4 regions of the Alkaliphilus flagellatus genome follow, and region 1 is predicted to be linked to each of the others. Evidence: riboswitches for the same ligand, from Rfam matches in the RefSeq annotation. Region 1 holds a riboswitch; each other region holds the start of a gene.
What was found. A riboswitch is a leader RNA that binds a small molecule or an ion and turns the genes downstream of it on or off. The one in region 1 is predicted to bind cyclic di-GMP.

Region 1 (7,808 bases):
ACTGGATAAGAGTTGCAAAGAAAAGTTATGAACGTAATAAGGATAGTTTTATTCAAACTATATTTATGGGAGAGATAGGAATGACTATCAATTTATAAAAATATATAAATAAATATATTTGCATAATTTTATTTATTATAAAATATTTTTTTGATAGAATATACATCAGATAAATTTTAAGGAGGATATTTATGGATCAAGGACAAGAACTATTTTTAGGGTATATTTTAGAAAGAGTACAAGAAGATAAAGTTGAGGAAGCAAAGGCATTGTTTTTAGAAAACTTTAAAAAACTAACAGAGGGCAATTTTACTCAGGAAGATATTGTGATGCTTATTCCTAAAGCAATGGCCCTATTAAAACCAGATAAGGTAGAAGAAGTACTAGCAGTTATGAATGAGTTTGCTGGAGACCTAAAAAAATAATAATATGGATTTATAAATAGCAAAGTATAAAAGGATAAAGGATTTGCTTTTTTTATTTAGCATCACCCTTTATCCTTATTTTTACCATATTTAATTATATATATTTCCTTAATTAATGATCCTATATCTTTAATACTACTATATCTTACCATACCTTCACAACTAACAATCCCAAAGATATAACAGACAGCTGTAAAGGGTTTATAATATATTTTATTAAGTAGATATGCCGAGGCACCATATAATAAAATAGCTATTGCCAATGATGATGTAAGAACTTTAAATATTAAAACTTTTTTATCTAAATCAGTTTTTAATACCATTCTTAGATATTTTTCCATGGGTTGACAATAGCAAGACAGTAGAAGATACGAGAATATTTATAGAAATGGGTAAAAAATAATTTGCATCAAATAATGGATTCCAGGCAGGGATATGGTATAAGCAAAACCTAGCAGGTATAATTGGTTGCCATGGAATGAATTTTGCGAATAGGTCAACAAGCATAGGTTATTGGCTTGGAGAAGGGTATCAAGGTAAAGGAATAATGACAAAAGCAACTAAGGCATTGGTAGAGTATTTATTAGTAGAATTGAATCTTAATAGAGTGGAAATTAGATGTGCTGAAAATAACTACAAGAGTAGAGCTATTCCTGAAAGATTAGGATTTACTAATGAAGGAACTTTAAGGGAGACAGAATGGCTTTATGACCATTATGTAGATCATGTTGTTTATGGTATGTTAGCTAGACAGTGGAAAGATATTAGGAATACTCAGGTATAGGAAGTATGTAAGAGTTTAATTGTTTATAAAGTCGTAAAAGATGTAAAATCCAAAGTAAGGATTTTATAGAATATATGGCATAGGATTAAAAATATGACTTAGGTTTTAATTAGCTTATACTTTGTTCATAATGAATAATTAGTAAATTTGGGAGGTGGATTATGTTTAAAATTGAGCGGATTAAATCATTTATACCATTCATAATGGGATTTATAGCCTATAATGTAGTAACAACCATCTTAAATTTACTTGGTAAAAATAAAGAAATAATTAAATATACCACTTTTATAATTATAATAATGCTATATATCATTATAAGTTTGTTGTACGAGAAGAATAATGCATAATATCTTTTAAAGGAGTAACAGATGAAAAATACGAAGTGAGGTGATGTTATATGATATATAAAACAAATGTAATGAGAATATTTGATAAAGCGAAAGTAGAATATAAAAGTCATAGTTATGCCAATACAAAAGCTATTAGTGGGATTGATGTTGCAAATGTTTTAAATCAGAATCCAAATCAAATGTTTAAAACACTTGTAACAGTAGGGAAAACAAATAAATATTATGTGTTCCTGGTTCCAGTTGCTGATGAACTGGATTTAAAAAAAGCAGCTGATAGTGTTAACGAAAAATCAATCGAAATGTTAAAATCAAAAGATTTATTCTCTATTACAGGATACATACATGGAGGATGCTCCCCTATTGGTATGAAAAAAAGTTTCTATACTACGATTGATGAGTCGGCACGTAATTTTGAAACAATCATATTTAGTGCTGGCAAAATTGGGTATCAGGTTGAGATAAGCCTTGAAGAATTAAAAAAGGTTATTAGCTTTAATTTAGCTTATATTGTTTATTTGAAAAAGGAACAATAAAATGAGTATAATCTTTATACATGGATATATCACATTATTTATATATTGTGAAGAAGTAAAAGCTGCTACTTGTTTCGTAGTATCATTTAAAGACGTAACAGCTCTAAAAAGTACAATAGATGTAAACTTTTCAACAATGATAAGTATAAGTGATTATGTATTTGTAGAGTTTGATGAAAAAAAGACTATTTTATATCAGGAAGGTTGATAATAATATGCCTTGTGTTGCTCAATTCGGTATTATAGATAAGTTTGAAAAGAATAAAGACTATTCATCTGATTATGAACCCCGAAAATATAACTGTGTTGCCATTGATGATGATATTTTGAACGATTGGTGGGAAGAATTAACCTTTATGAAAACTTACTTTCATTGCTATAGTAGACCAAATTTTGCACTTGCAAGATATGGCGTTACTATTATACCTCCAGAATCATTAGAAACTTTTTATAACATTGTTTCAAAAGATATAAGATCCAAATTATCAGAAGAATTGATTAATTTAATGGTATTGCTAAGAACGGCAATATCATTAAATAAATATGTTATACACTATGGTGTATGAACTTATTACTAAATTTGTATCATCTTTTTTAGTCGTATTAAATGAAAATGTGTAAGGTGGTATTTTTTTATTTTACTATTTTTAGCTAATTTACGATAATTTTTTACAATATAGTAATATGGTAATATAGTAATATAATGTAAAGTATGATATTATATTAAAAATAAGATACATATACAAAATACTTATAAATGGCAAACTTACTGAAAGGTAAGGACGCAAAGCCATGGATCTAAAGAAAATTTTTTCTATGATTGCCAGGTTGCTAAGTTAAAAGCTATTACAAATAGATGGCCTAGCTTAGGTATGTCTATTTTTTTTATATTTATAGGTTTAATTATCAAAATAATTCAATAGGGGGCAAGGATATGCGCAAAAATGTACATATCGTTGGAGTAGGGACATATCATCCAACAAAAGAGGTAAGTAACGAATTTATTATTAATCATTTTAAAGAATATGGTAATGAAGATCATGTAGAAAACTTGCTTAATAAGTTAGGTAGAAAAACCAGAAAGCAGACATTAGGAAATGAAAATAGTATCGATATGGGGGTTAAGGCTGCAGAAAAAGCTTTAACAGATGCAGGGCTTAATCCTGAGGATATTGATATGATCATATCAGCAACAGATACCCCTGAATATTTAATGCCCACATGTGCATTGATTATCAGAAATAAGTTAAAAGCTAAAAATGCATCTAGTGTGTTTGATATGAATAATAATTGTGTAGGCATGGTTAATGCAATGGATGTAGCAAGTCGATATTTAAAAACAGATGAAAAATATAAGAGAGTTTTAGTTGTTGGATCTGTATTAGTTAGTCCTTTTGCACGAGAAGATGACATGGTTACCTACTCCATCGTAGGAGATGGTGCTGCTGCAGTTATATTAGAAGTGAGAGAAGAGGAAGAAATAAGAGGTATGCTAGGCTCTAGAATGTATACTGATGATGACTATAATAACACCATAAGATTTCCGACTTGTGGTTTATTAAATATTTCGAAGGATAGTTTAACTTCCTATCATAGGAAAATGGAATGGATACCTTTTGATTTTAGCTTCCTTGCTGATAAATGGTCAGAACTAATAATCAAATTACTAGAAGAATATAATTACCAACCAAGAGATGTTTCCCATTATTTTATGTCACAATTTTCAAAGGAGGATATAAAAGTTACCTTAGAAAAATTAGGGGCAAAAATGAGACAAGCTACTTTTGTTGCGGATAAATATGGTTATAACGGCAGCGCCAGTCCTATTATAGCATTAAATGATAGACTGAAAAAAGAAGCCTTTAAAAAAGATGAGATTATTATATTTTGCTCTGTTGCAGCAGGATATACTATGGAAGCTTTGCTCTATAAATGGTAATAGAGCAAAGTGACACTCAGAAAGGAGATATTATGTTAAATAATACAAATACAATTGTTGATTATCAGAAAAAAACACTGAAGGTTGTATTAATTATTTATTCGATTAGTGGATTCATGGCTATGCTAGCTTTTTCTTTGATGAAATATCTTGGACTATATGATTCAATTCAATGGGGATCTCTTGGTATATTTGGTATATTAATTACCATAGAAACTATTCTTTTTTTTATTCTGCATAAAAGAACAGTCGTTAATGAAAATTTTAACGAGAAAATCTTTAAGCAGTTAAAGGTATTGATATTTATATTAACTTTTGTGAATTATCTTTACTTAGTATTTATGGTTCCATCTAAGGAGCTTTGGATGAGTGTATTTTATTTTATTATATTAGGTGCTTTATTTTTAGATCTTAAACTAAATATTGCCTTTATTGTTACCGGCATGCTATGCCAGGTTATAATATTTAAATTGTATCCAATTGCTTTACCGGGACAAGAAGTTTTTCTGCAAGAGATGATTATAAGAATAATTGTGATTACTCTTACTTCATTTGGAATTTTCATCTTTACTTTTTTCGCTTCAAGACTACTAAATGAAATTGAAAAAAATGAAGAAGACCTTAGAAATAATAATAAAAAAACACTACATATTCTTGAGAAAACTGCACATTTTGCTAATACTTTATTAGATGCAAGTGATATGGTATCATCTATTGCTGAAGAAGAAAGTAGTTCTATGCAAGAGATAGCGTATACTAGTCAACAGGTGTTAAACTCAAATAATGAGATATTGGATAAATCTAAAGAAAATAATAACAGCCTTCAAAATTTATTAGAAGGAACCGAGATAATTTCAAGTGAGCTAAAAAACACTGAAAATTCATCCTTGGCACTGATGGCCTTATCCAGTGAAAATGAAAAATCTTTAAATGAAGCACTAAAAATGATGGATAACACGAAAGAAAGTATCGCATTTACATTTGATGTGGCTAAAAAACTAAAGGATAAAGCTAAAAAAGTAGATGAAATTCTATTAATTATTGGTAATATTGCGGAGCAAACAAATCTATTGGCATTAAATGCATCTATTGAAGCAGCAAGGGCTGGAGAATTAGGTAAAGGATTTGCAGTTGTTGCTAATGAAATTAGAAAACTAGCTGAAAATACAAAACAATCATTAGATGATGTTGTAGGGATTACAGATGAGCTTAAGACCAATATTGTAGATATAGAGGATTTAATGACTAATAATAATGAACAAATCATCAATAGCGATAATGCTATTGATCACACAGTAGAGAATGTAAAGAGTATGATAGATGACCTTAAAAGCTTTACAAAGTCAATAGTGGATATTAATACCATTATAAATAAACAACTTGAAGAAACAAGAAATATTGTAGGGTTTAATGAAAGAATATATGGTATAACAGAAAGTGCTATCAATGAATTCAATCACTTGAGTCAATCATTTAAACAAAGTGCTGCTATGAGTCAAGAACTATCAGCTAATGCTGAAAATTTAAATGGTATTGCATTACAAATGAATGAATTGATTAAATAAAAATATTTTAAAATACCACTTCTACAAGGATCTAGGGGTGGTGTCTTTTTATTTGATTTACCAAGTTTCTTTAGTGAAAATTTGTACTTGTTAGAAAAAAGGTATAATATAATTAGGTAATATAAAACATCTAAGGAGGGCTAATATGTTTGTAAAGAAGAAAGTTAGTTTGATATTAATAATCTCTATGATTATCATATTACTATTTGGTTGTGCAGAAGCTGGTAAAAGTCCAATAGCAAAAGAGGAAGAGGTATCCCCTAAAGTTGTTGATGGTGAAGAATCAGTAGGTTTAAAAGTTCACTTTATTGACGTTGGGCAGGGAAGTTCAGCTTTTATTGTTGGAGCAGATGGTAAAACAATGCTTTATGATGCAGGTGGAGATGACGAGAATTCAGGAAGAATTATTGTTGATTACATTAAAGAGATCGGATATGAACATATTGATGTAGCTGTATTCACTCATCCCCATGCAGATCATATTAATGGAGCGCCTACGGTGTTTAAAGAATTAAAAGTAGGTTCAGTATATTACCCTAAAGCTACTCATACTACAAGAACCTTTGAGAACTTTGTAGAGGCAGTTAGCAAGGCAGGACTTAAATTTAAAACTGCTAAAGCTGGAGTTGAAATACCCTTTGGAGAAACAAATGCTGTTTTAGTAGCACCAATATCTGAGCAATATGAAAACTTAAACGATTATAGTGCAACAGTTAAGCTTACATGGGAGGATACCTCTGTATTGTTAACTGGTGATATAGAAAAAACATCTGAAAATGAGATGATAGGTAGTAAACAAGATTTGGATATAGATTTATTATTTGTGCCACATCATGGATCAAATTCTTCTACAACAGATGGGTTTTTAGATAAAACAACACCCGATTATGCAGTGATATCCTCTGGGAAGGATAATTCCTATGGACATCCGCACCGTGAAGTAGTAAATCGTCTTAACAAAAAAAATATTAAAATATACAATACAGCTGAAGTTGGTACTGTAATTGCTACATTAGATGGAGAAAAAATTGAGATTGATACTGTTGGAAAGAAACATGTAAATGATCAAGGGAGTAATAAAAATGGAAGTAGTAATAAAGTAGCAAATGATAAGATTGAGATGTTAGATGTAGCAGCATCAATCAGCGACCCTAAGCCAAAGCAAAATTCGAGTGTAGTTTTAACTGCTAAAGTAACTTCAGATGGTAAGCCAGTTGAGGGTGCTAAAGTAAAAATACTGAACCATTATAAATCTAAAACAACTCCATATGAGGGAGTAACTGATAAAAATGGGGTAGCAGAAATATCATATGAAATTGGTAGAGCAAGTATTGACTTTGAGGTAAAGGTAGATGTTACAGTCGTAAAGGATAATTTAGAAACAAAAACTCAAGTATCGTTTACACCACAGTAAAAAGGAGATGGGGAAAACTTATGATTATATTAGATAGATTTGAAGGGGATTATGCAGTTATTGAAATAGATGGAGAAATGGTAGATGTAGAAAGGTGTCTAGTAGATGAGGAAGTAAAAGAAGGAGATGTCTTAACTATAATAGATGGAATATACTATAGAGATGATCAAGCTACTAAAAAGAGAAAGCAATATATAGAAGATAAATTTAAGGATATGTGGGAAGATTAGTTTGCTATCTGAGATCGAGGACACTCGGTCTTTTTTATTGCTATATTGGAGTGTTGTTTTTAGCACAATAAAGGTAACCTCAACGGGTTACCTTTACTCCATTATAGAACTACAAAGATATTATTATCTCCAGCCTGTTAATTCTGTAAACTCATCTTTAGTAATCTCGTAAATTTTTTCTATCTCACCGTTAGAATTCCTTTCTACATTTAAGAATATACCAACACCTAGAGCATTACTATTTTGTAAAAGTTTTCTACCGTCTTCATCATATAGTATCCAAATTTCTTTATCGCCAAAATAAAAACTGTTTTCTTTTTCATTAAAGCTGATGTCATTTTTACCTACATACTGATAAAAGTAATTGTGAAATTTATCAGGATATATACTTTGAGTAACAAATTCCATTACATAATCATCATAATTAATATCATTTGTTTTTTCATTATGATTATTAAATGCAAAAACTACACCTGAAAAAGTTGTTATTACCATTACTAAACTTAAAACGATTAACCCAGTTTTTCTCTTTTTTGTATTTACTATATTTTGAAATCTTCTTTTCATA
Region 2 (7,808 bases), on a different contig from region 1:
ATGTAGTCCCTTCTACAGCAATTTTGTTATCCATTATCTCTTGCTTAGTTAATTGTACTTTACCATTGGCAGATAAAACTCTTGTAATGTCAGGCTTTGTATCAGGTACTAGAATATCTCCTTCTACAATTGTCTGAGCAATATTTTCACCTACTACTTGATCCAATTTAAACAAGTCTCTTATTAGTTCAACAGACATACATTTGCCTCCTCCCGAAATCTTTTAAAATCCTTACTATACTATATTTTGTTGTGTACAAAATATGTTAAAAAATTTATTACCATTTTAGTTAGTCCAATAAAATTTCTCTTTTACATATATATGTTATTAAATAAAAAAAAGAAGTGAAAATGCAGGATTTTCACTTCTTTTTTTGCTATTCTATCTAAAGGAATTAACCTTAATCTCAATAATATTATAGATTGAAACTGATACTTAATAACTAAGCCAATAGGTTTATAATAATATTTGGAATTAACATAGCTACAAACATACCATAAATAACATCAAACCATAATACAGATGCAATAGTGCATAGATAAATAAGTCCAACAATAGGTGTAGCTAATATTCTAATCCATATTGGTGTTTCTTCTTTTTTAATTCCATTCCAAATATTTTTAGCATCTTGAATACTAGGAAAAGCATGCATTGCTATAGAAATACCTAGCCATATAAAAAAGTAATCTACTGTATGACCATCACCAAACCTAATTACTGGTATAGCTCCTGGAAGAGCTATCAAAGCACCTAGGATAGTATTAATTAAAAATGGTCCTATTCCTATTAATAACTGTTTAATAGGCTCTGTAGGAATCTCATGTGTTACATATCCAGCTGGATTTTTTAGGCTAAAATAACAAACATCTAATACTGCAACCCTTGTAATTCTACAAAATAACTGATGTGCAAGTTCGTGAACAATTACACCTGGAAAGGTTGTTATAGAAACCAAAAAACCTGGTATTATATACATTAATTCTACCTCCTCTCATCTTTATAGGCATAAATACAATTCAACATTTTTCCTATATTATCTACTATCTTAATTTGATCAGCCCTGAAATAACATCTTCTAACCATTTTATCTCCCTATTACTGTACTGATTTTGCTGATTTCTAAGTAAATCCATTGTTTTATTTCTTTCTTCTTCCATATTATTATAATGATATGCTAAGGCAAGATTTGATATAAAATAGGGTTCCTGCGGACTAATCTCATAAGCCTTTTTTGCAAAGTCCAATGCTGCTTTATCTTCATATCTTTTAAGTTCAATTCTACTTAATCCAACATAAGCACGTGGATTTTCAATATTGTGTTCTAAAACTTTGTTGCAATATTCAATGCCTCGATCGAACTCGCCTCTTTCCCTATAAAGTGCAGAAAGAAATAAATAGCCATCATAAAATGTGGGATCAATACTAAGTATTTTATTCATATACTCTTCTGATTCATCATATCTTCCTTGATCGTAATAGACATTAGCTAAATAATAAATAGCAAAAACATCCTCTGGATTTTTATTAACCCAATTTTCTAATTCATTAAAAAACTCTTGGGTTCCTAGATCATATTGATCTAATACGTTCACTAACTCCTCGCTTGGATAAAAATTCCTAGATATTTTATCCATAATTTCATTAACTTCCTCAACTAAATCCTGTTCGTCCAGATCTCTACCACCAATTATATCAATAGTATTAATGGCTTCTTCAATTTTATTATTATGATAGTAGGTAACCGCCAGTTTAGCTAATATTAATGTGGAGTCTGGATACTGTTCTAATGCCTTTTCATACTCCTCCATAGCTGTTTTATATTTGTGGGCTGTTTCTGCCTTTTTCCCTCTTTCATAGGCAATACCACTGATTAATGTTTGAGGAAATCTCATTATACCAGCAATAAACGTAAATATTAATATTATAATAAATCCCTTAACCCATAGAGGTATGGGTCTCCTAACAAATTCTTCTCTACACTCTCTACATAGTGCTAGATTATATCCCTCTTCAACATGAGGACTATTGCAGTTTTTACATACTCCATCATCGACATAATCCTGCTCCATTACTTCTTCCGACATATTTTTAGCCTCCTTTCATAGATAATATAACTTTAAAATAAAAAAAGCTTTGTACAAAAGCGCACAAAGCTAAGGATAATCCTTATATAATTGGATTATCCTTTTCGGCAACCCGGCTACCATAGTAAAATATACTTTAGGCCCAAGGCTTTGCGTCATTATCTTTCGATAATTTTGCCCTTTTCAAATACTGTATATATTTTTCCGTTTAACAGGTATATAATTATACATTTCTCTACAAAATCCTTTATTATCATATCGACAAAAAACGCCATTATTCGACAATGGCGCTTTCAATTAATTTTAATTTTTCCTTTCTTCTCATCTGCTTTATTTCATATTCCCTCTTCTGGGCAGATACTTTATCATCATACTCTTCAAAATATACAAGCTTTACAGGAAGTCTAGCCCTTGTATATTTCCCACCATTCCCATCTCCATGGGTTTTAACTCTCTTCTCTAAATTATTAGTCCATCCAGTGTATAGGCTCTTATCAGCACATTCTAATATGTATACGTAGTTCATTTTAATCACCATATATATTTTATCATTTTTCTAGTACTAGCCTACTTTAATAAATTTAAAATAGTATCATAAACCATCTTCGGAAGCACATTAAAGGAATAATCTCTTTCTACTCTCTCTGTAAACTTATGAGCATCTTTGCCGAAAGGTCCTATATTTACTACAGGAAGGTTAAGTTCTTGCATTTCTTTAAGTGGAAGATTATATTTTACACCAAAACCTGGCATATTTTCTTTTAAAACTCCGATGATAGAATCTTCTTTTGGTGCAGCAGCATAGCTTAAATCTGATATATAAGGATAGAATTTTTTTCTAACTATATTAAATTTGTTGTCAGCAGCTTCAATAGCATCATCAACAGCTCTTAGAAGATTTTTCTCTTTAACTTCATTACCTTCTACATAAATGTGAGGATAATATGGTGGTGAGAAATAAGCTATAACTACAGGTTCTTTATCAGACCACATTTTATGTACTTGCTCTACAAGTTTTAATGCAAAAACCCTTTCATCAATTTTATCATTATCAAGTAGCTCTCTATTTAATTTCTCAAGCATTAAATTAAGTTCTTCACCTTTTTCAGCCCTAACTTTTTCAACTAGCTCTTCATAAGTAATAACTCTTGCTTTCCAAGGTAACTCCGCATAAGGATAACTACTCATTTTACAATAACTCTTATATTGATTATTTAACTCATCTATAGTATTTTGGAAAGCTTTAAAAGCTCCTACTAACATTCTGTTCATTACTTCATCAGGAGTAGATATATGGGTAGCATAGTTAAAGTAAAGATATGAAGTCTTCGCAATTTGTACTGAGTATTCTGTTTTTAAGTCTTGTTGCCTCAAAGTAATTGGTGGAAGAGACACTTCTCCTTCAGCCACATCACAGTACTCCATATTTAAGTTAAATTCCTTAGTTATGCTAGAAGATATTTGATTAGGGTCTAATCCTTTATAGGGTTCCCCCACATGGGTTTCTTTACCTACTATAAAGAAACTAGGCATTAGTTTACCAACAGTACCTATGTATACATATCTATTTTCATCGCCAACATATCTAGGAGCACTATAATCAGTGTCTATAACTGCTAAGTATTCATAGCCTTCCGACTCTTTAAGCCTAACTAATTCAGGTACTACAGATAGCATTCCACCAGAGTTGCCTTCTTCATCACATACAGCAGCAAATATAACATTTCCCTCTAGATTATCTACGTTTTTAGCTAGTTCTTCCATTATGGTCATGATAATTGCTACTCCGCATTTCATATCAAAAATTCCTCTACCAAAGATATAATTTCCAGTGTCTAAATCAATTCTGGCTTCTTCAGGAATGATTACTTCTTTTAATTTTTCAATTAATTCTAAAGGTTTAGTAGCATACTCTTTTAAGTCACCATAATCCGTTATACCAACAGTGTCTGTATGTCCAATTAAAATAACTGTCTTATTGGAATTTCCCTTTTTTCCTTTAATCGTAGCCAAAGTAGATTTTCTACCAATCTCATCGTCTATAACATCTACGTATTTTAAGTTTTCAGGATTATTCTTAAAATAATCCATTTCACCAAAGAATTTATAGATTCTTTTAACCACATTATTTTCTTCTTTAGTACCTACAACACTAAGGATACTTGTAAGCCCTATAGCTAGCTCTTCAGCTCTTTTACCAATGTCCATTATAATACCCCCTTAATATGTATTGTTTTACTCTAAATCTTTAAACCATCAATACTAAAGCTCTTCACGCACAAGAGGCATAGACATACATCTTGGACCACCTCGTCCTCTTACCAGTTCAGATCCTTCAATCTCTATAACTTCTATTCCATTATTTCTTAAATATTCATTTGATATCTCATTGCGATTATATGTAATAATTACTCCAGGTGCAACAGCTAGGGTGTTAGTAGCATCGTTCCATTGCTCCCTAGCCGCTGTAATGGCATCTCCTCTACCAGTTTTAATTAGTTTTATAGCTGGAAGTCCTAAGGCTGACTTCAAACTGTTTTCTAATGTATCTATAGGTGTAATCTTTGGCATCTTCCTACCCTTGGTTAACTCATATACACTAACCCTATCCTCTATTCCAGGATAAATTGTAAACTTATCGTAATCAACCATTGTAAATACCGTATCTAGATGCATATATGCTCTAGTAAATGGAATTTTAACAGCTAGCACCTTTTCTATGTTACTATTTTCAAAAAGTCTTTGGGCTAAAATTTCTATACCATTAGCTGAAGTCCTTTCACTACAGCCAATCGCCACCACTTTATCACTTAATACTAAAATATCTCCTCCCTCTATACTGTGTTTTTCATTGTAATCGTACCATTGAGGAGTATTTTTCCCATTAAATAATGGGTTGTATTTATAAATATATCGTAAAAACATAGTTTCCCTATTTCTAGCACTCATTTCCATTTTATTAATAGATAGACCTTGACCAATAACGGTTCCTGGATCTCTGGTGAAATATAGATTTGGTAGAGGATTTATATAGAAACGATATTCTTGTTTAATATAATCTAATAAACAAGGTTCACGTTTAATTTCTGGTAAATCATCTTTATGTAGTCCTGATATAGCTATCTCCACAGTTTCTGCTGGCGTTTTTGTTAATAAGTATTCTATAATACCTTTTTCTAATAGTTCATTACCAATGTTACAGATCTTTACTAAATCTTCAACAAAGGATTCATGTATATCTTTATTCTTTAAAACTTCTTCTAATAATTCTTCATAATAATATACATCAGCTCCTCTGCCAGTCATTACCTTTGCAAAGCCATCATGCTCCTGCCTCATTCTATTAAGCCATGGTATATCATCAAATAGAAGTTCTTGTAAATATTGAGGTGTTAATCTCTCTAATTCTCGACCTGGTCTATGAAGAAGTACTGCCTTTAATTTGCCTATTTCCGATGTAATATTTAAAAAACCACCATTTAGCATAGTTTTTCCGCCTCCGTTTTAAACTTTTATGAATTGTCTTTTTATTCTAATAATAGTATATCCAATTTTTATGCATAATTCAATATTAGTATTTATAAGGTTTATAGAGTTTTTATACATTTAATGTATAAAAATTTAAACTCGTATAATGCTGTCTCATTGATTATAAAAATAAAGACCACCCATTAGGGTGGCGTTTATATTAACTAACTTTAATACTCTTGTTGTCACTACACACGGTGATTTCAACTGTTTCTGTAAGAATATCAGAATAACTGTAGGAAACTCTTCTAACATTGTCATCAAACTTTCCATCAATTCTTACGATAAAGATATTGGGATATGTGTTCTCTAAGATTCCTTCTCGAACAGTAGTTTTCTTTCTTCCTTTATTAGCCTTAAGAACAATTTTTTGTCCAACATATCCTTCAATGTTCTTTCTAATCTCTTGTAATTGATTTGTTCCATCAAGTGGAGTTTTGATTGCCAAGTAATCACCTTCTTTCGCAACTTTGACAATTATATCATAACATATTTGATAACTATTGTCAAATAGTTGACCATATATTATAAATGCAAATGGATTGTTTGTCAAATAGCATATATTTGTTTTTTAAATATTTATTATACATAAAGTAAGAGAATTGTTAATTCTCTTATTTTATTTTAACTAAATATATCTATAGAAATTAACAAATCCCTTTGCGATGGATTTAGCAGCTCTCTTTCTAAAGCTATCATCCATTAGCATCTTTTCTTCTGCAAAATTAGAGATGTAGGCTACTTCCACATGGATAGAACTAACAATAACTTCCCTTAATAGGAAAAAGTCAGCTGGCTTTATACCTTTATCCAGAGTCTCAATCTCCTCTGTCAATGCAGTCATTATTTCTCTTGCAAGTTCTTTAGCAACTGTATCTCCTCGGAAATAATAAATTTCTGTTCCAGATTTAGAAGGATGATTAAAATAATTTTGATGAATACTAATAAAGAAATGAGGTGCAATACTATTGGCCATTTGAGCTCTATCATTTAAATGTACAACAATATCTTCTCGTCTAGTTAAATAAACCTCTGCGCCTAAACTTTGAAGTTCCTTTTCTAAGTGTAAAGCTATAGATAGGTTAACATCTTTTTCTCTTAATCCTTGGCTTCCAACATGATCATCACTATCTTCACCACCATGGGCAGGATCAATCACTACTAGTTTCCCTTTTAAGGGCATATTTATACATGGATTTTGTATTTTTTTAATTTCAATCCCTGTATAATAATATTTTAAAATTTCTTCTGCCGAACTACCCTCACAGGCCATATTATTTGCACCATACTGACAAAGACCTAAACCATCGCCCTTACCTATCGTAAAAAAGCGCATTATTTGTGGTCTCCATCCAAATCTAGTTGAATTTATATTCAAAATATCCATTACTTCTTTTCCTTTAAACTCTTTACCACCAATTTTTATTTTTGTTACTCTATTTTGCTCATCCCTAAGAACATCATCAATAATATTATCAATAGTAGTATCCTTCAAAACCTCATCATTAGTTAGCTTTACTCCTAATTTATTTTCTACCTCTTCTATAGGAATATCCTTATAGTTTAAAGAATACGGGCTGTTTTGACAATGATTACAAAGTACTTTTCTTAAATACTGAACAACATTGCCCTCAACATTTTCGCTATTTTCTGTAGATCCTCCACATACTAGATGAGCCCTCGCATCAATCGGCTTATTATTAAATAGTAAAACAGACCCTTTGGTCTCCATTACAGCTGCTTCTATCTTTTTAACATAATCTTCGTAATCTCTCCCCCATATTTCTTTATACCGCTCTAGCGGTATAACTCCTACAAAATTCTCCATTAAAATATCAGCTTCCTTCTGCTGACTTACACCACATCCTCCATAAGCTCTCATTTGTCTAACTAACTTAGTTCTCATAATAATGCTTTGACACTTTAAAGCCTCTATATGAAAGTTTAGTGGAATACTCCATGCCACTAACTGTTTCACCAGTTCCTCCAGTTCATTTATCACTATTTTGTCAGCTTTTTTATCATATATATTTATATAAACTTCTCTACTTTCATCATACAAATTTAACCCTCCTAGTCTTTCGCAATATGCTTTTTATTTACATCAACTTCCCCCACTCTATAACTACTTGTATATAGTAATTTTAAAAGCCATAGGCTAAGTATAGGGTTATTGTAATATATAATATGAGAAA
Region 3 (7,808 bases), on a different contig from region 1:
GTGAAGACGGTTCTCTCATGCGAACTATGGACATGGGTGGGAGTAGTACCAAATTTACTACAAAAAAATAAATCTATAGAGATTGAGCTTTTTAAATTGTGAAGCGGACAGTTGAAAGATTACATTTGACAAGTTATAAGACTGACAATTCTCAAATTAAAACTGACAATTGAATCTGATATGGTAAATCAAAAACTTAATGGTCTCGTCATAAAAGTAGCCAATCAATATAAATAATTAAGGGTTCGGTTTATTTACGTATTACGTAAAAAACTGAACCCTTGTATCGTTAAAATTATAATAGTAGGTGATTAATTTGCCAAGGATACCTGAAAACTTGATAGAGAAGATTGAATCTATACCAGTGAAACCGGGAATTTATCAAATGATGGATATTGATGGGAATATTATATATGTTGGCAAAAGTAAGACCCTCAAATCGAGAGTAAAATCCTATTTTTGTAAGGAACATAAATTGAATAAAATAAAGAGAATGGTATGTAATATACATGATATCAATTATATAGTTACTGATACACATTTAGAAGCCCAAATACTTGAATGTGCTCTTATAAAAAAATTAAAGCCGATATATAACAAACAATTTAAAAATGACAAAAAGTATATGTATTTAAAAATAGAGAACTATAATAGATTTAAACCAATATCAATGGTATATGATAGACAAAGCGAATATTGCTTTGGACCATATAGAAATAAAAATATTTTATTAGATACAATTAAATTTTTTCAGAACATATATCCAATGACAAAATTCGGGAACATATATGAATTTAAGTATAAAATATTGCTACAATCCATGGATAGGGAGAGCTTTGAAAAGAATAAAGAATGTCTAATAGAAATATTTAATAATAAAGAATGTATGTTGAATTTTTTATCTGACCTTCAAGGAAAGATGGAGAGGGCAGCCTCTGAGCTACAGTTTGAGATGGCTACAATTTATAGAGATATGATAAAGCATATAAAGTATTTGTATGATAATAACACAAATGAGTCACATGAAATAAGTGATAAAATTTTGATGGGAGAAAAAATAGATGATGGATACAAGATTTTTTATATTTCAAAGAATCGAATTATATTAAAAAAGAGATATAAAGAGCTAACAAAAGAATCCATAGGAGAGTTTTTGAAACAAGCTCAAGAACTAGAAATTAAGGTCCCTCATGTTATAGATGAAAAAAGAGATTTAGACTTTAAGAAGATAGTTAATAAGGAAGTTAAAGATGACGCTTTAAAGGCTATACTATTTATTCATAATGACTATAGTGTGGATGAGTTTATAAATAATATGTGTTAATTTAAAATTTTCTGTTATTTCTTTGATTTGACTAAAATTTTGGAGTATAATTTAAATTATACCCCAGCTCACGGAAATAAGGAAAATAAAGATACTGGATTACAATTAAATACTAATGAATAATGAAAAAGGAGAAGAAGCACTATGAAAACACGTCGAGAAGCATACGAATTACTTACAAAATATAATACGAGCAGTAGTCTGATAAAACATGGATTTGCAGTTGAAGCTGTTATGCGCTATTTTGCACGACAGTTTGGAGAAGATGAGGAATATTGGGGAAATATCGGACTGATTCATGACCTCGATTATGAACTTTATCCTGAAGAACACTGCCATAAAACAAAGGAAATTATGGAGAAAGAAGGAATAAGTGAGGATATAATACGTGCTGTGATTTCACATGGATGGAATATATGTACTGATGTAAAACCAGAACATAAAATGGAAAAAGTTCTTTATACGATTGATGAGCTTACAGGCCTTATTACAGCTACAGTTTATATGCGTCCAAATAAGAGTATACTTGACCTCGAAGTCAAATCCGTTAAGAAGAAATTTAAATCAACAGGCTTTGCTGCTGGAGTTAATCGTGAAGTAATACTTGCAGGCTGTGAAATGCTGGAAATGGACCTTGATACGGTTATTCTTTGGACAATAGAGGGTATGAAGGAGGCGGCGAAAGAACTGGAGCTTGTAGGGGAACTATAAACTTGCAAAAACAAAAATAAATCGTATAAATATTTCTGATTGTGCTAATGCTTATGTGCATTTTTTATTATTGATAGTTACTTTTAAAATGTACATAAGCAATTTATGCACTTAAAATTAACTCATCAACCTTGACTCCTAAGGCTTGAGCCAATGCGACTACTTTATTAAAAGAAGGATTCTGTTTTGTTCCCCTCTCTAACTCTTCAATATAGCTTTTTGACATATGGGTTAAGTTTGAAATATCCAGTGTTGTAGACCATTTAGCATAAAAATCCTCCTTTAAAATATATGTTTTGTTATATTTTATATTATATAGATGATGTTATTTTGCAATTCTAAATTGAGCGTATTGTTCTTGTGCCCGATTATCTACTATATTTTTTATTTGAAACCAATTTGTTACACGGGTGACCGTTGGTGGTAGAGGACCTTTATTATAGGTACAGTCAATAAGTAACACATCAAATCCATACATAGCAAGCTGCAAGGCATTTTCATATCGATCCTCAATAAAAATATCACAAGCTAACTCCTCCGCCTTAGCAACTTTATCATGGCTACCTAGTAATGATAATGAGTCCATTAGTATGTTATGATATTTAAACCACTTATTAGTTACATTTTTCATCCTTTCATCTCTAGCAGTAATAAAATGAATTTTATGTTGTCCATACCAGTTACAAAGAATTTCTTTTGCATCTTGTCTTATCTTCGCTTCTTCATGTAGAATCTCTCCATATAAGGTATAGAATTCATTGTAATCTTCCCTAGGTATTCCTAAAACTTCATGTATTTCATAAGATTGTACATCTTTAGGTGTAATCTTAGTATTAAAATAATCATTTGCTCTAGAAATCCAATAATAAGCTTCGGTAACTGTTCCATCAATATCGATACATAAATTTAATTGTTGCATTATTTTCACTCCTTCTATTTTATTCTGATTTAATTATACAAAACTAGTTTAAAGTTTAATTTAACGACAGGTTAAGTTTGTGTAAAGTTTGGCGGTGCTACATCTATTGTTGGAATGTGTATTTGCTGTATAATTGAATACAAAAACTTTAAGATGCATCAGGCATAAACAAATTATTTTAAATGTTGTCCATAAAAAATGTAAAAAAAGCTGATGTATAGAGGTTATATCCTCAATACATCAGCTCTTTACTTTTATTCAAAAACTCTCATTCTATAAGCCTGAATAGCAGTTGCACTTAATTTTTTCATAAGCTTATTATTTACATAAGACCCAATAACTGCACCTATTCCAGGAATCATTTGTAAAAGCTTCGCTAAATCGATATAATCCCTGTATTCTTGCTGAAAACTTTTCCAATCAAAGCTATTGATATCATTAGGAAGGGATTTACTGTACTCTTCCCAATTCTCCATTTTTTCAAAAACTTCATTAACATGACCCTTACTCGAAAAAGCAAGTTGAAATATATTAAGAATATAAAGCCTTTCTTTGTAATCTGAAACATCAAATCCATATATACTAGCAACATCATAAAGAAACTTTATTTTAATACTTAAAAGTAATGGTAGGTCTGTAAGCCCTAAAACAATTCCACCAGCACCAGTTGCGGCACCTTCAATTATTGCAGTGGTTTTATAAATCTTAGTTTTTTCTTTAACTAATTTTTCTCTTTCCATGAGTGATAGGTTTTTAATGGGAGGTTTAGTAACATATTTAGATCCAAATAAGACTGCTTTAGTTAAATTTTTAATAGCAGAAGTAATAATTTCATGATATGCATCTGGCAATATGTCATTAAATTTATTTTGAACTCCCTTTGAAGCCTTGTCTATTATAGAAGGCTTTTTTCTCATTTTACTCTTCCAGATTTGTAGCTCATGTAGAGCCTTATCGTCATAAGAAATCATATAATCACCAATATACATTATTTTTTATTTAGTTAAACCTATTAATAGTATAAACCAAACATGACTCTTTATCACCATAACTTGTAAGAAAAAATAACTCTAGGTTTTGTAGTAATAAAAAAGTACAGGATATTAAACTCTCTAACATCTCTGTACTTTTTCATATACATTTAAAAATAATAATTTTTATCTATTCCTCCACCAAGGCCACAGCCCTAATAGGCGAACCAGATCCATCTCTTATTTTAAGAGGCAATCCAAAATATAAAAATCTTTTATTTACCAGCTTATCAAGATTACATAGGTTTTCTGTATTTGTAATGTCGTACTCTCCACATACTAAATGTCCAGAAAAGTCTAGATCATCTGGATGATCTATGGCTGGAGCATCCACTCCGATATTTACAACACCCTTTTCTGCAAGCCACTTTGCAGCGTTATAACTAAGTCCTGTATATGTGGTTTGCCACTTATCTGTACCAAAATTCCTATCATAATGGCCTGTGTATAGAAGGATAATATCTCCACGTTCCAGCCTTTGTCCAGATTTAGAGAGGGCAGTTTCTAAATCATTAGGCTCGATTTTCTTTTAGCATCTAAAGATATGTTTTGATAAGATTTCTATTTACTGTATCAGGAACCAGATTATATTTTCATGCTATTCAAAGTAGCATTACCCGTTTTCTAAACTTATTGCATAACTTTATTTTTAAATCCAATTGTGTATTCATTGTATTTTTTTCTAATTGTTGTCAACTGTCTCTGTTAGTGTTTACTTTACTAAATTAGTGTGTGATTTCTTAAAACGGTTAGGGGACTTAAAAGTTATCTTGCCAATTGATACTCGTATAACTGCACTTATATAAAGAAGGTCAGTAAATATAGTAATTTGGTATTTTAATGACGAACAAAGTCGGATTACGTCGAACGAAATATAAAGGATTTTTGGTTATTTTGTAGAAAAATAAAATCTCGAAAGATATTATTTACATAATTTGCATTTTAAAATATAATCATTAATTTCATATAAAGTTAAAGGCAAACCTATTGAAAGATAGAGACGCAAAGCCACGGGTCTAAAGCATTTGCTATGATAGCCGGGCTGCTGAATTTTGAATCTAGGGTACCCTATGTTTTCTCGGCATAGGGTATTTTATTATGCCTTTTTATATTATTTGGAATATTCCAATATTTAAAATTAAAACACAAAATTTGATTAGGAGGAATTTCATGAAAAAGTATTCAAAAGGTTGTTTAATTTCTTTGTCAGTAGTCTTCATTATCCAATCCATTATAATTCCTGTATCGGATCCTACAATGGGTTTTAATGCTTATGCTATTGAAGGTCAGCTTAGTACAGATGACCATTCTCAATCAACGTTGGAGGATATAGAAAATGAATCTGCTTCAGAAGATTTAGAGGATCATCTCAAGGAACCTGTTTCAGAAGACTTAGAGGAGCATCTCAGTGAACTTGATGAAGAAGGAATACTAGAAATCGAATTAATTAGCGGAGAAAGCAATAAAAATTCAAGTGTCAGCGATGAAGTCTATGGTATTGTGAATGTAATTATAGATATAACGCCACCCTCTATTCCAGAAAACTTAAAAGTTGAGGAAATTTCAGACAGTTACATCGCCTTGTCTTGGGATGAATCCATAGATGATCAAGAAGTAAAAGGATATATCTTATATAGAGATGGAGATGAAATAGCTATCGTAGATCGTAACTACTATCAAGACGACGATTTGGATACATCAACTACCTACGAGTATTCTGTGGCTGCCTTTGATTATTATGATAATATTTCTGAAAAAAGTGATCCTATAAAAGTAACGACATCCATTAGAATAGGTAACGGAGTAGGCTTAAAAGGAAAATATTATGACGATGACAGACTTATTGATAAAAAACATGAACAACTAGATCAAACAATTAATTTTAATTGGCAGCATGCATCCCCTGCTCCTGGTGTTAGTGGAGATGAATTTTCAGTCAGTTGGACTGGGCAAATAGAACCTATATTTTCAGAGGAATATACAATCTATATTGAAGCTCATGGAGGTGCAAGACTATGGATTGATGTTGAAAATCTCAGCCTAAAAAAAGGCAGAATACATGTTAGGAATGGTTGGTATCTTGTTGATAAAAAAGGTGATGTTGATGGCTCACTTGAAATCGGAATATATGAGAAAATGAGACTGGATGGAACTTATGAGTATGCATTTGCAAATGCAGGCTCGTCTAAGTTTAAGGAAGAGAAAGAAGACTGGTACGAAAACGGATTACAATTATTCGGGGCTTCACAAGACCTGAAGGATTCTGTTCGGTATTCGGAACAATTCGTTGAAGATATCACAGCTATTGATGAAAATGCAATAATAACTTTTGTGGGGCATTCAAAAGGTGGTGCAGAAGCCGCTGCAAACGCAGTTGCAAATAATAAAAATGCAATTCTATTTAACCCTGCAACAGTTAATTTAAAAGCTTATGGTCTTGATAGTTCGGAATATACAGCATCTATGATTGCGTATATTGTAGAAGGTGATATTTTAAACACTGTAGAAGGTTGGTTTTCAAAACCTATTGAAAGTGTAGTTGATTTACCTATACAATACCCTGTTAATACGTGGAATCCAAAGAGGAACATAGATAATGGTATTAAAAATCATTCAATGGATGCAGTAAAAGATGCAATTAAAGAAAGGGAGGAAAACAATAAATAATGAGTAGAAAGATGATTTATATTATATTTATCATTATAACTTTTTCTGCCATATTATCTTCTTGTCGATTAGAGGGCAAAGGTAAGGAAAAGGAAGAATATAAGATTACTAATATAAGTATTTACAAAGGTACTCCAGTGTGGAAGTTAGCATTAGCTGTCAGAGATCAAGAAGTTAAAATTATCGAAAAAATAGCGCAAGATAAACCTGAGCTTATTGATTATCAAGAGCCTAAATATGGAGCAACTTTACTATTATGGGCTATAGGAATGGAGAAATATAATTCTGCAGAGGCACTGTTAAAATGTGGTGCTGATCCAAACATAGCATCAACAGTTCAAGGAAATACCCCACTTTTTATAGCTGCAGGATATTCTTGGGTAGATAAAGATGCGAAGAAGGATCCGAAATATGTACAACTCTTATTACGCTATGGTGCTAATCCAAATATTGCTTATAGCGGGTATGATGATGAAGGGAATGAGTTGATTACTGAGCCGGGGACTACTCCTCTTATGTACTCTATAGGTTCTGGTATTGAAAAGACAATAGCATTAGTAGAAGCTGGGGCTGATATTGAATATAAGACTGAAAGTGGTAGAACTGCTTCAGTTTTTGCATTGAAACATAGTGGCGAACCTGAATATGCTTATTATCTAATAGTTCAAAGAAAGGCAACTATTTCAGAACCATACTATACAAGACCAGTCAACATTAGTGCATATAAAAAGAAGGAACTATATCCAGTCGACTTGCTGAGAAGATGGATATTTGATCTTGGTTCAGAAAAGTACAAGCTAAAAATGGAAATAGTTGATGAATTCTCTAGACAAGGTGTGAACTATTGGGATACTGAAATTGACAAACATACACTAGATCAGATCAAGAATTTGTATCCAGATTCAAGGGAAGAATATATACAAAAGTATTAAGCATTTTTGAATAAGTAATTGCATAAATTAGCATGACTGTCAGCATTAAAGTTAATCATAAGCGGTGGAAAGACAAAACAAAGTCCTTCCATCGCTTTCTTCCGTTTTTGAGACGCCAAAACTCACTGCAAAGACAAGGGTGGACAATGGGACGTCAGCCTGTGCCAAAAATGCAATAATTGGTAAGAAAATTTTGATATAACATGCATAAATTCGCCCATAAT
Region 4 (7,808 bases), on a different contig from region 1:
GCCCTATTAAATATAAATTTAAATCATTATACTTGTTGAAGTTGTAAAAAATAATCCATATGCCCGCGCCTATATAAATTGACATCAATGCATATTTTCTAAACACTGTAGCTACCTTCTTGATACCTTTTATAACGCTTTTATATATATTACCAACAAAGGGTATTCTTTTTAAAATTCGCTCGCCTTTAACACCTATGAGTCCAAGTAAGGAAAGCAATATCCCAATCCCATAAATAAGTATTTTAGATTTACTGGATGAAATCCCCATGGCCATTAACATTTGAATCAACTTGCCAGGACTAATTATAATCAAAAGGCCAATTCCTATTGTAAATGCAATTGTAACAGCTTTAATTAATATATTCTCGGCTGTATCTATTGCCTTATTAGCTACTCCAGTAGCTGGATTTAAGCGATTTATATAACTATGTTGACTATCTGCGTCAGGCATAAGTGTAGCAATCCCAGCTATAATAATTTGAACCAGGCTAATTCCACTTGTAGTTACATATGGAATCACTGTAAATAAAGGTATTGTCAATATTATGCAATAGCTTAATACCCCTATTTTAAGATGAGTTTTTCCCATCATGTCAATAACCTCCTACTACATCAAATTTTGTTTTAGTACCTTTATATTTATTACCGTTTCCTATTATTTGTTCGAAGTAGTTAATAAATATTGATACCTAGTTGGGATCAAATTGTTTACTCCTACCTTTCAAGATGATTTCTAAAGCTTCTTCTTGGGTAAAATTCTTTTCTCTGTAAGGCTGATCTGTAGTAAGCGCATCATATACATCTACTATACTTAATATCCTTGCTAAGTACGGTATTCCATCCCCTTTTATCCCTTCAGGACATCCTGAATCATCCCACTTTTCGTGGTGATATTTTACTATTGCAGCACACTTGCTTAAAGAATCTTGCTTTAAAAGAAGTTCTTCACTATAAATAGGATGTTTTTTTATTATTTTCATTTCAACATCATTTGGATATTTATGTTTTTAATCACAATCACAGCCTCAATTTATTATACAGGTAGGTTTTATCTTAATAAATGGTATAATAATAACAAAAAATCCAAATAGTATATGCTCTTTTAATGGTCTTTGTTATTACTGCTTATTATTCATATTCATTATATATATCTACACTATATATAATGAATATGTTGTTTATAAGTTATTAAACATAATTATTGAATCAATTAAAAAGCAGTCAGCTTTAAAGAAAAGCCAACTGCTTTAGTTCTATATACAATTAATTTTTATACATAATAATAGGATTTAATATTGTTTTTCTATAGAATATTCTTTTTCGTTTTTAATCATTAAATTAGGTGATTTTGTTTTTTTAGCGGCATCATAAGTAGTATCTATAGTAATCCATTCATTAGTATCCTTTAAGTATACTTGATTCCAAGCATGGTATGTATCAATATCATTTTTACGTCCCATTATTAGTTTGGTAGGAACATCTACACTTCTAAGCATTGCCGCAAATAAGGCTGAATAATCATAGCATATTCCTTTGGATACTTTTAATGTTTCCTCTATAGAAGGTATATATTCTGTGCTAATGTTGTTTGTTTTATTATTATCATAACTAATATTGTTTATAATATAATTATATATTGCAGTAACTTTATCTTTATCATTTTGAGCATTTTTAGTTAATTCCCTAGCCTTTTTAATGGGAGCCATATCGTTATGCCAGTGAATCATTTGGATGGATTGTAAAAATACTTCGTTTTTATTTGTTGATTCTAAAATAACATCCTCTTTTTTTACTAGCTTATATTTATTGCCTTCTACATTTTCTAAAATAGAAATCGTATACTCTCCATCTCCAAACTGTAATGGAAAACTATTATTTGATTTTAGATTATAAGTATATTTCACATCACCTTTACTAATAATTACTTTTGTAGTCACTTGTTTTTGAGGATCATAATTAATACTTACTAATCCAGCATCTAATTTGGTTTTATCAATACCTGGAGTAGAAGCTTGTGCAAAGACTACCGTGGAGTATACTGATAAAATAATAACTAACAAAGAAATTACTTTACGTAGCTTTAACATAAAAACTCCCCTTTCGGTAACTGGCTACCATCTTATTTCTAAGGAAGGCCCTTTAGCTTTGCGTCTCTAGCTTTCACTAGATTTGCCTTTATCGGTGGAAAGCACCTGATAAATATATTTAATTATCTTTTACTATACTACAATTTGTCCTAGTTTTATATAGTACAAAAGTTTTAAATATTTGTTTTAAATATTTGTTTTTAATAATTTATTTAATAATATTTCTTTTTTATTATACTATCAATAATCTCAAATACATTCTTATTATTAATCATATTATTTTTATCTAGCTTGCTATCATATAAATACCCTAACTTATATAAGCTTAACATATAATTTTTTAATACAGCTAAATATACTTACTTTTATCAAAATAAAGTTTAATTAATCTGGATGGCTTTCACGACTAATCGTGTTGGTGGATTTTTTACATTAATAGGATCACAAGTAATCAATGTTAGTTCACTTTTATTACGGTCTTCCAATACTGAAATTTCATTCTCGTCTACTATTTCTTTGCTAAAAACCCTATAAATAAATTCATTATTTTTTGTATCCATCACTGAAATTTCATCGTTGATTTCTAATTCATTTAATCTATTAAAATGACGCCCATATTTTCTACTTCTATGTCCTGCTATTGCATAATTATTTCCTTCCCAAGGCTTTCCAGTGTTATTAATACTGGATATAGAAACATTTAAATGCTCCTTTGTTGCACCTTTTAATACTGGCATTAATAGATCAATTTTTTCAATTATTAAAGTGGCTTCAACAGGCCATTTTTTATCCAATTCTAACATCTTTTTATTTTCCGATTGATGTACCATCTGATCTTCAAGACTTTCATCTTCTTCAATTATATCCTCTTTAATGTTATCTATATCTTGGTTCGTATCATCATCTATAGCACGAATTGCACTCATACTTTTAATATAATTATTCTTAATCTCTTGTTGTTTTATATCATAATAAAAATTACGCAAATTTGGGTACAAAATAATGCCACTACCAATAACGATTAATGTTATTGCTAGTACATTTTTGATAGATAATCTATTTTTCATTATATCCTCCAATAAATTTATACACTATTAATATCCTGGCATCCAAATATATGATAATTGCCTTTACTTAATCTTTTAGCCTGGTACATAGCTTGGTCAGCCTGTCTAATTAGTGTATCTATGTCCTTATTATCACCACTATAAAAACTTACTCCAATACTAACAGATGTCTCTATACAATTATGTCCCAATATAATTGGAGTATTTGTCGATTTTAAGATACGCTTTAGAATTACATCACACTCCTCTAAAGATTTTAGATTCTGTAATATAATAACAAACTCGTCACCACCTATACGGCTTACCGTATCTCCCGATCTTACACAAGACTTAAAACGATGAGCTATTTCTATCAATAGAAGATCTCCAGTTTGGTGGCCCATTGTATCGTTGACAGGCTTCAAGTTATCTATATCAAGATAGCATATAGCTAGGACTTTTCCAGTATCTTGGGTTTGGGTAACTGCCTGCTGTAATCTGTCATATAACAAACGTCGGTTTGGCAGATTTGTTAGCATATCGAAAAAGGCAATTTGTTCAAGTTCCTTCTTACGGTTTTTCAATTCTAAGATAGTCTTTATCAACAGAACCATTAACATACTTACTATTACCCTTATTGTTATTTTAAAGGCTCTTTCCACTGGCTTAATCAATTTTGTTGATGCACCTATTATTAACCTTTCACCTGTATGTGGTGACACCCTCCAAAGCTCATAAATATATTCTTGCTCGTCAAACTGGATTAACTTAGTAGTCTTTAATATATCAGAAAAGTATACAGTTACTGGTGTAGATCCCTTAGAGTAAGAAACCTTACTTTGATCTATTTGGAGTCCATCCTGATCTAGTTTCCATATAATCGTTGCTGTCACAGTAAATACAAGAATAAACGTAATTATTAATAAACTTATATAATAGTACAATCTATTTCTAACATTTAATGATTTTTTCTTTTTTACAAAAAAAGCTTTCATTTTATCTCATTTTATCTCCTCTTACCATCATTAGAAATAATGATGCTTTTAACTTAATGGAACAATAAGTCCTCCATCTTCTTCAGTTGGAGAACTTATTGTCTAAATGCTTTAAGTATATTTATTGTTAAACTCTGTTACTTATGCCTTTTATTGAGCAGCTTTCTTTCTTATTGTTACCCAACCTAAAATAATTAGTAACAGCCCAGCCAAATACATCATAAGAGGACTTCCTTCACCTGTTTGAGGTAGCTTCTCAGTTTCAAAATCTGTTATAGTTCCTAGTGGTATACCATCATCTGGTACCTCAACCCCGTCATCTACAGGAGTTTCTTCGATTACAGGAGTCTCTGGCTCTTCTGGCTCAACATACTCCTGTGGTTCTACTGGTTCTGTTGGTTTCGTTGGATTTGTTGGTTCTGTTGGTCTATTTGGTTTATCTGGTTTGTCTGGCTTATCTGGTTCTTCTCCACCAGGTGTAGTTGGTGTTTTAATATTTTCCAAAACCAAATTAACAGTAATAGAACTACTTATTGTTATTTTATGAATAGTTTCGTCTAAATCATATCTTCTTGGTGCTTTTGTTTCAGCTAGTGTATATTTCCCTAATGGTAAACCTGTAACCGTATCTACTCCATTTTCGTCGGTTGTTAGTACAGCTACTACTTCTCCTTTAGAGTCTTTAAGCTCAAACTCTGCTCCTGATAATACTATTGTACTATTTTTACTATCTACCTTTTTAATACTTAACCCACCTAAAATTGGTTGTGGCGGTGTTTTTATATTTGATATAGATAGATCAATATGAAGTTCCTTATCTTCTTCATCACTTCCACTAATAACTATGGTGCGAGTCTTGGAGTCTAATTTATATCCCTTTGGTGGTTTTGTTTCTCTTAAAGTATATGTGCCTTGGGGTAAATTTTCTTGCTTTGCTGATCCGTTATCATCTGTTATTAAAATATACTCCTTGTTAGTTTCAGTATTATTAAGTTTAAATTCTGCTCCAGCTAAAACCTTAGTTTCATCTTTAGAATCTACTTTCTTGATAGCTAGTGAACCAAGCTTGTAGTTTTTAACTTCTAAAGTTTTCGTTCTTGTATTATTATCGTAATCCTCGCTTACTTCTTCCTTATCAAGCTTAATTTCTATTGGTTTTTCTAATGCCTGATATCCTTCTGGTGGATTAACTTCCTCCAAGAAGTAGGTTCTAAAGGATAGATTTTGGAATAAAATCACTCCATCTGCATCGGTCTTAATAGGTTCACCAACTAGTTTCTTTTCGCCATTTAAATAATAGTATAATTGGAACTCAGCGTCTTTTATTTTTTCATTAGGTGAATCTCCATCAATTTTTATTAGCTTAATATTACCTTTGTTAGGATCTATCTCTCCACCTACCCAAGAAAATTGCCTTGCACTGAGCTTTGTGGTTTCTATTATTTCTTCTATTTCTTCAGAACCACTAAAGGAAACCTTATTATTAACTTCTCCAGTTTCTGCTGAAACTACTGTACTATATCTTATTACATACTTAGAATCAATTTTATCTTGAAATTCTATCGTTAAAATAGTTTCATTTAAATCATTATTTTCTGTTTCTAAAGTATACCCATTTGTTAGAATAACCTCTTCTTCACCAACAATTTTATATACCTTAAGACTATCTACCACATATACAAGACCTGGGCTTATAGTGTCTACTACCTTAGCATTTTCAATTTCTGACAAGCTTCTGTTTATAATAATCTCCCAGTTAAGCTCGTCATCTGTATAAACTTTTGTCCCATTTACATTTATAGCTTCCTTTGATAGGAGCTCGTCATACTCGGAATAAGCTACTGTACCTGCATATGTTGATGATTGTTCTCCAATCTTAACTTCAGCTCTATTCATATATTCATTTTTAGATTTACCATCTACACTGGTTATATATATTATTACATATCTTTCTTTAACTTCTTTATTAAAGGTTAGTATAAACTCTTTTTTATCCTCATTAGAAGAAACTGTATAGTCTTCTCCCTTTACTAAGCAGTCATTAAGAATCTCTGTTGTTCCATTTGGGTTTACTTTATACTGTCTAACTTCAATACTATCTTCATCAAGAAGTCCATCATATTCCCAAGTATCAGTTACAGTAACACTACTACCAAGGTTTTGTTTCAGATAGTTTATATATACTTCCCATTGAAGTTTTCTCTCCTTACCGCTGATCCATCCATTAGTTCGTCCTTCTTCACCTTCATGTATTCTTTTACCTTCTTTTTTACCACTAAACCAAGATTCTGTATTTACAGTTGTTGAATCCTTAGAATCTTTTTCTATATCTTCACCACTTTTAGTTGTTCCTATAAATTGAGCTTTGTTTTCATATAATCCATTTGCAGTATTATCTTCTATCCCTTTTTCTGGATCAAAAGAAGTTTTATAGGTAATAGTGATTTTCTTATTTAGGGGTAAAGCTTTTTCTTTAAATTCAATTTCAAATCCTTTTTGATATCCTGTTACACTATCCTCAGTAAGTGGTTTAAGTGTATAATCGGCATCTTTCTCGAGCCCTGGTTCCACTTTTAATGTATCTTCTAACAATATTAAACCTTTATTGGGGAAAGTATCTATAATTTTAAGGTTTGTTATAGGATCTTTAATTGGGTCTATAGTAATTCTCCACCTAATAGTTTTTGCTTCATAGTCAGTGCTAACAAATTCTTTCTTATACGAATTATCTTTAGGTTTAACCGGAACTGGGGGTATTGTACCACCGTTTCCAACACCATCACCCGTTAAACAAGCTTCATTTTTAAATATTTTCCCTTCAGTAAAGTCAGTTATTTCTGTAACATATACTATTTTATAATAGTCTTTGCCTATATTCCCTAAATTTATTGTTAGAGTTGTATCTTCTTTTCCAGTAGGCTCTTCGGGATTAGTAGTTATAGTATATCCTTCATTTACTTCTGTATTATTTTTAAATATTTTTATATTATCTTTGTTCAACTTTAACCCTGCCGGAATTTCATCAGTAACTCTTCCTCCTGTTATTGGATGCCTAGCTTCATTTACATGTATGGTCCATGTAATAGTTTTGTCATCATACTTTTCAGCAGATCTACCTTCTTTTCTTAATATAGGTTTTCTTGCTACATAAACTTTCTTTTCGCTAGAATCGATTTCGGCACTTCCATCTTTCAAAATTACTTTATTAGTAAATGAATTGCCGTCTTTTTCATAATTACCATTGTTCACTTTGCTATAATCTATATCTGTTTTGAACTTAATTCGATACGCTTTTGTTCCGATATTTCCTAATTCAATATTAGAAATATCAGAAACATCCCCTGAATCAAATTCACTAGTTACATCAGTTTCGATCCAATTCTCTCCATTTTTTGTAAGCTCATATATTTTTATAGAATCCTCAATTAAGGTTAATCCTTCTGGTAGTACATCTTCAACAATAGCATCCGTTATATTACGTCCAGCTTTGTTCACGTCGATAGTCCACTCTATTATATCTTTTTCTCCATCTTGGTTCCCGTCTTTTTCTATAAGCTTACTTCTAATAATCTTCACTGGAGTACTTGTTGCTTCTAGTGGACCGGATCCATCATAAGAAAATTCAGCAGTATTTTCAAATGAAGTTTTACTATAATCTTCTATTTCAGTAGTAAACT

Region 2: it holds a riboswitch for cyclic di-GMP, as region 1 does, so the genes downstream of both, KQI88_RS06625 (tetratricopeptide repeat protein) here and KQI88_RS03940 (ketoacyl-ACP synthase III) in region 1, are expected to answer to the same signal.
Region 3: it holds a riboswitch for cyclic di-GMP, as region 1 does, so the genes downstream of both, KQI88_RS06955 (PA14 domain-containing protein) here and KQI88_RS03940 (ketoacyl-ACP synthase III) in region 1, are expected to answer to the same signal.
Region 4: it holds a riboswitch for cyclic di-GMP, as region 1 does, so the genes downstream of both, KQI88_RS05005 (transglutaminase-like domain-containing protein) here and KQI88_RS03940 (ketoacyl-ACP synthase III) in region 1, are expected to answer to the same signal.

What each region holds. Positions count from the first base shown of each region.
Region 1 covers NZ_JAHLQK010000001.1:847,432-855,239, forward strand. The annotation lists gene KQI88_RS03900 (MBL fold metallo-hydrolase) at 1-98, shown strand, start outside; gene KQI88_RS03905 (hypothetical protein) at 192-425, shown strand; gene KQI88_RS03910 (hypothetical protein) at 488-748, opposite strand; partial or broken gene KQI88_RS03915 (GNAT family N-acetyltransferase) at 853-1,209, shown strand; gene KQI88_RS03920 (hypothetical protein) at 1,371-1,556, shown strand; gene ybaK (Cys-tRNA(Pro) deacylase) at 1,607-2,092, shown strand; gene KQI88_RS03930 (hypothetical protein) at 2,094-2,300, shown strand; gene KQI88_RS03935 (hypothetical protein) at 2,308-2,658, shown strand; cyclic di-GMP riboswitch class I at 2,842-2,928, shown strand; gene KQI88_RS03940 (ketoacyl-ACP synthase III) at 3,027-4,031, shown strand; gene KQI88_RS03945 (methyl-accepting chemotaxis protein) at 4,064-5,596, shown strand; gene KQI88_RS03950 (ComEC/Rec2 family competence protein) at 5,742-7,010, shown strand; gene KQI88_RS03955 (DUF3006 domain-containing protein) at 7,031-7,240, shown strand; gene KQI88_RS03960 (M56 family metallopeptidase) at 7,364-7,808, opposite strand, start outside.
Region 2 covers NZ_JAHLQK010000002.1:359,320-367,127, reverse strand. The annotation lists gene KQI88_RS06635 (DUF3794 and LysM peptidoglycan-binding domain-containing protein) at 1-199, opposite strand, end outside; gene KQI88_RS06630 (metalloprotease family protein) at 444-977, opposite strand; gene KQI88_RS06625 (tetratricopeptide repeat protein) at 1,042-2,085, opposite strand; cyclic di-GMP riboswitch class I at 2,189-2,274, opposite strand; gene KQI88_RS06620 (GIY-YIG nuclease family protein) at 2,360-2,611, opposite strand; gene KQI88_RS06615 (M20/M25/M40 family metallo-hydrolase) at 2,653-4,293, opposite strand; gene arcA (arginine deiminase) at 4,348-5,571, opposite strand; gene KQI88_RS06605 (Veg family protein) at 5,774-6,061, opposite strand; gene KQI88_RS06600 (N-acetylmuramoyl-L-alanine amidase) at 6,242-7,675, opposite strand.
Region 3 covers NZ_JAHLQK010000002.1:434,153-441,960, forward strand. The annotation lists gene KQI88_RS06925 (GIY-YIG nuclease family protein) at 317-1,324, shown strand; gene KQI88_RS06930 (HDIG domain-containing metalloprotein) at 1,469-2,035, shown strand; gene KQI88_RS18570 (helix-turn-helix domain-containing protein) at 2,139-2,345, opposite strand; gene KQI88_RS06940 (5' nucleotidase, NT5C type) at 2,361-2,954, opposite strand; gene KQI88_RS06945 (EcsC family protein) at 3,209-3,943, opposite strand; gene KQI88_RS06950 (cyclase family protein) at 4,116-4,508, opposite strand; cyclic di-GMP riboswitch class I at 4,953-5,035, shown strand; gene KQI88_RS06955 (PA14 domain-containing protein) at 5,189-6,652, shown strand; gene KQI88_RS06960 (ankyrin repeat domain-containing protein) at 6,652-7,584, shown strand.
Region 4 covers NZ_JAHLQK010000002.1:14,358-22,165, reverse strand. The annotation lists gene KQI88_RS05015 (metal-dependent hydrolase) at 1-595, opposite strand, end outside; partial or broken gene KQI88_RS05010 (HD-GYP domain-containing protein) at 693-992, opposite strand; gene KQI88_RS05005 (transglutaminase-like domain-containing protein) at 1,293-2,090, opposite strand; cyclic di-GMP riboswitch class I at 2,103-2,187, opposite strand; gene KQI88_RS05000 (class D sortase) at 2,471-3,157, opposite strand; gene KQI88_RS04995 (GGDEF domain-containing protein) at 3,175-4,131, opposite strand; gene KQI88_RS04990 (collagen binding domain-containing protein) at 4,282-7,808, opposite strand, start outside.